One region of the Alishewanella sp. HH-ZS genome, then DNA from elsewhere that is predicted to be linked to it. Evidence: predicted binding sites of a transcription regulator. Region 1 holds the regulator's gene; the other holds the start of a gene.

Region 1 (2,398 bases):
TCAGTCAATAATTGATTCAGTCGGTTTGACTCCGTCACCGTCTCTGCCAGAAAAGCATCAATGCCATGACAGAGGGTTTTGAATTCACCCAATTCCAGATCGCGCTTCATCAGTTTCTGCCATCTTGGCAACAACTGATTGAGTTGCTGACTGATTTGATCGGCAATAGGTAAGCATGACTCTACGGCATCCATAGTCCGGTTAGCCGCTTGCTCAGTCATATCAATAACGTGGTTAAGGCGCTTTTTGGCATCGGGGATATCTTCAACCAAAATATTGTTTAGCGAGGGATCAATCTGAAAGTTTTTCAATGACTCGTGTAATTGCCGGGTCAGTTTGCCAACCTCGGCAAATAATTCCGACGAGCCGGGCATACCGAGTTGCTGTACCAATTGGTTGGCGATGTCCTGCTCGCCCATCTCCAACAGTTGTACCAGCTCTCTGGCTTGGTCTAGCGTGATTAACGGAGCCGAATTGGCAGACATGGCGTCACTCCTTGGTCAGCTCCGGCTTAGCCGATCCGTTCGAATACTTTCGCCAGCTTTTCCTGTAATGTTGCTGCAGTAAAAGGTTTGACGATATAGCCATTCACGCCAGCCTGAGCGGCAGCAATAATCTGCTCTTTCTTGGCTTCGGCAGTCACCATCAATACCGGTATATGCTTAAGTTTCGCATCTGCCCGGATCGCACGTAGCAGGTCAATCCCCTGCATCCCAGGCATATTCCAGTCGGTTACCACGAAATCAAAATCGCCATTCTGCAACATCGGCAAAGCCGTGCTGCCGTCATCCGCTTCTGAAATATTGGTAAAGCCTAAATCGCGTAACAGGTTCTTGATGATCCGTCTCATGGTCGAAAAATCGTCGACTACGAGAATCTTCATATTCTTATCCAAAGTCCCCTCCGAAGAGCACGTCATCCCATTATTCAGGATACACTACAACCAAGCCTGCATTCGGGCTTTTAACCGCACTAATGCCTGACTATGAATCTGACTGACCCGGGACTCACTGACATCCAGTACAGCCCCAATTTCTTTTAAGTTTAGTTCGTCATTATAATACAGTGATAAGACTAATGCCTCTCGCTCCGGCAAACTACTGATATGTTTCACCAGTGCCGCGTTAAACGCCTCATTAGCCTGCTCATGGTACAGCTGATCGGTATCTGAATCCTCAGCCGTCACCAAAACATCTTCGGAGATACCGAGGTCTTCGATGCCGATAATCCGACCCGAACTCACATCACTAAGCATATGATGATATTCATCTAAAGAGATAGCAAGTTTTTCTGCAACTTCATAATCACGAACATCACGCCCAAGTTGAGCTTCGAGCTCAGCAATGGTATCGGCGATTAAGCGGGCATTACGATGCACCGAGCGCGGCGTCCAGTCGCCACGCCTTATTTCATCTAGCATGGCACCCCGAATACGAATGCCGGCAAAGGTTTCAAAACTGGCCCCTTTGCTACCATCAAAATTTTTGGCGGCTTCAATTAAGCCAATCATACCGGATTGGATCAGGTCATCGGCCTGTACGCTGGCCGGTAGCCGGGCTAATAAATGATAGGCGATGCGTTTGACCAGTGGTGCATGGCGCTCCACTAGTTGCTGCATGTGATCAATACCACCATATGCGGCCAACTTACTGTTCAAAGAACCCCCTACTCAGATTGTGGCTGGACAAGCTGCTCCAGAAAAAACTCCAAATGGCCGGAAGCATTTTCAGGCAAAGGCCACTTAGCTGCTTTTAGCGCCAGCGCTTTCACCGCCATACTGGCTGCGGTGGTTGGGTAAGCATCAATAAAGGCTTTTTGTTTACGCGCCGCCCGGCGGACATTTTCATCCTGCGGTACGGTTGCAACCAGCTCCAGCGTTACATCCAGAAAACGGTCTGTTACCCGGGTTAGTTTAGCAAATAATTCCAGACCTTCTTTGCTACTTCGCACCATATTGGCAACTATTTTAAATTTTTCAACACCGTGGTCGCGGCTGAGGATTTTCATTAACGCATAAGCATCAGTGATGGATGACGGTTCATCGCAAACCACCACCAACACATCCTGCGAGGCGCGGGAAAAGCTGAGCACCATGTCGGAAATTCCGGCAGCCGTGTCAACCAATAACACGTCGATCGGCGTTTCCAGCTCGCTGAAGGCACGGATTAGGCTGGCATGCTCCACCGGCGATAATTCAGTCATATCCTGATTACCCGAGGTGGCGGGGACAATTTTAATGCCAAAAGGGCCTTCTACCAGAATATCGTCCAGACTGGCTTTACCACTTAATACGTGAGAAAGATTGCGTTCAACCCGCAAACCCAGCATCACGTCACAATTTGCCAAACCCAGATCAGCATCCAGCACCAGGACTTTCTTGCCCATTTGCGCCAATGCC
Region 2 (2,398 bases), on a different contig from region 1:
GAGCCCGCAGCGCCTGTCGATAAAGTTCATCCGCTTTAGCTCTGGCGCCATCCAATCCCAGGAGCGCCGGATAGGTTGCCTTGTTAGCACGTAAATCTGAGCCCTGCGGTTTGCCGAGTGTCAGGGTGTCGCCCTCAATATCCAGAATATCGTCCTGAACCTGAAATGCCAGGCCCAGAGCGCCGGCGAAAGTGGTCAGGTGTTGTAGGATCTGCTCATCCTGCAGCGGACTGCAATAATAGGCTAACTTTACACTACACTCAATTAAGGCGCCGGTCTTCAGCCGGTGCATTTGCTCCAGTCTGGCCAGACTGATCTGCTGATTGGTTTGGGCTAAATCAATGGCTTGACCGCCACACATGCCGGCGGCACCCGCTGCGCTTGCCAGTGCCTGTACCATCTGCAATTGTCGCGCTGCAGCAAGGCGCTGATAAGGGTGCGAACTTAGCACCTCGAACGCCAGTGCCTGTAACGCGTCACCGGCCAGGATAGCTGTGGCTTCGTCAAAGGCTTTATGGCAGGTTGGCTTACCGCGGCGTAAATCGTCATTATCCATCGCTGGCAGGTCGTCATGGATCAGCGAATAGGTATGCAGCATTTCGATGGCCATCGCCGGGCCATCCAGGTCCGCCAGACTGGCACCGAGTAACTGGCCACACTGATAAACCAGATAAGGTCGCACCCGCTTACCGCCAAGCAACAGGCTGTACGCCATCGCCGGGTAGAGTTCGGGGCTGGACGACTTTCTGGCGTCCAGCAAAAGGGTAAGTTGCTGCTCCAGACGTTGCTGGAGCAGCGGCAGGCTGGCTGGGGTCAAATTAGTCTCCTGTCTCCGGACTAAAGGCCGCCAGACTCTCTTGCTGCTGTTGTTGCAGTAAAATCTGGACTTTTTGTTCGGCACCTTGCAGTTGCAGTTGACTGTGTTTAACCAGCGCTATACCACGTTCAAATTGGCTCAGCGCCTGCTCTAACGATAGTTCGCCCTGCTCCAGTTGCTGGACAATAAGCTCCAGTTCCTGCATCGACTGTTCAAACGGCATGGTGTCTGCGTTTTTTTTATTCATCCGACTCCCCAAAAACTGTGCGCAACCTTATCCTAGCAGGCTATTATGGTCAATGCTGCACGACTTGGAAACGACTAAATTGGTATTTTGCGTTGAATTATTGCTTAATGTTCAGCAACTGAAGTCGATAACAGAGTGTTGGCTAAGGTAAAATTAAGCTATACGTATAAAAGTTAGTCAGCACAATTTCTGTCGGTTAAGGAGTGAGATGTGGATTTAGCGACGCTGATCGGAATGTTAGGCGCTATCGGCTTTGTGGTGATGGCGATGATTATCGGTAGTGCCGGTGATCCTGGGATGTTTGGCGATCTGGTCTCGGTGTTAATTGTGGTTGGCGGCTCAGTTTTTGTTGTGCTGTCAAAATTTACCCTGACACAGTTTCTCGGTGCCGGTAAGGCTGCGGTAAAAGCCTTTATGTTTAAGATTGAAGCCCCGGAAGAGCTGATTGAAAAAGCGGTGCAGTTGGGTGACTCAGCGCGCAAAGGCGGTTTCCTGGCGCTGGAGGAGGCGGAGATCCCAAATGCCTTTATGCAAAAAGGCATCAATATGCTGGTTGATGGCCATGATGCCGATGTGGTGCGGGCGACCTTGCAAAAAGATATTGCGCTGACCGAGAAACGTCATGAAAACGCTATTGGCGTATTTAAGAGCCTCGGTGATGTGGCGCCAGCGATGGGGATGATTGGTACTCTAATCGGTTTGGTGGCGATGTTATCCAACATGGATGACCCGAAAGCGATAGGTCCGGCGATGGCGGTGGCCCTGTTAACTACGCTCTACGGTGCCTTTATTGCCAACGTTATTGCCATTCCACTGGCCGATAAGCTGGCCATTCGCAATCAGCAGGAAAAACTTAACAATATGCTGATCCTGGATGCGGTCCTGGGGATCCAGGACGGTCAGAACCCGAAAGTGATAGAGGGGATCCTGCGCAATTATCTGGCCCAGGGGAAACGTGAGGTCGCCGGAGAAGCCGCATGAGTGATAGCGAGCAAGAGTGTAAATGCCCACCACCTGGTTTACCTCAGTATATGGGCACCTTTGCCGATCTGATGGCATTGTTAATGTGCTTCTTTGTGTTATTGCTGGCCTTCTCCGAAATGGATGTGTTGAAATTTAAGCAAATTGCCGGCTCGATGAAGTTTGCCTTTGGTGTGCAAAATAAAATTGAAGTGGATGATATTCCAAAGGGCACCAGTGTTATTGCGATGGAGTTCCGGCCTGGCCGGCCCGATCCGACGCCGATTGAAACCATCCAGCAGCAAACGATGGAAATGACACAACAGGTGATTGAGTTTCAGGCGGGCGAAGAAGATTCGGCCGGTGGGCGTCAG

Evidence for each region. The regulator FliA, encoded in region 1, starts transcription of late flagellar genes. The targets are predictions, from matches to a motif close to CTAAAGNTNNNNNNNNNNNNGCCGATA.
Region 2: pomA (flagellar motor protein PomA) is a predicted target of FliA. The motif match lies at 1,168-1,194, and genes of this name have one in related genera.

What each region holds. Positions count from the first base shown of each region.
Region 1 covers NZ_LZEJ01000004.1:42,378-44,775, forward strand. The annotation lists gene A9165_RS02590 (protein phosphatase CheZ) at 1-485, opposite strand, end outside; gene cheY (chemotaxis response regulator CheY) at 512-895, opposite strand; gene A9165_RS02600 (RNA polymerase sigma factor FliA) at 938-1,657, opposite strand; gene A9165_RS02605 (MinD/ParA family protein) at 1,666-2,398, opposite strand, start outside.
Region 2 covers NZ_LZEJ01000009.1:36,711-39,108, reverse strand. The annotation lists gene ispA ((2E,6E)-farnesyl diphosphate synthase) at 1-817, opposite strand, end outside; gene xseB (exodeoxyribonuclease VII small subunit) at 819-1,064, opposite strand; gene pomA (flagellar motor protein PomA) at 1,275-2,045, shown strand; gene A9165_RS05015 (flagellar motor protein MotB) at 2,042-2,398, shown strand, end outside.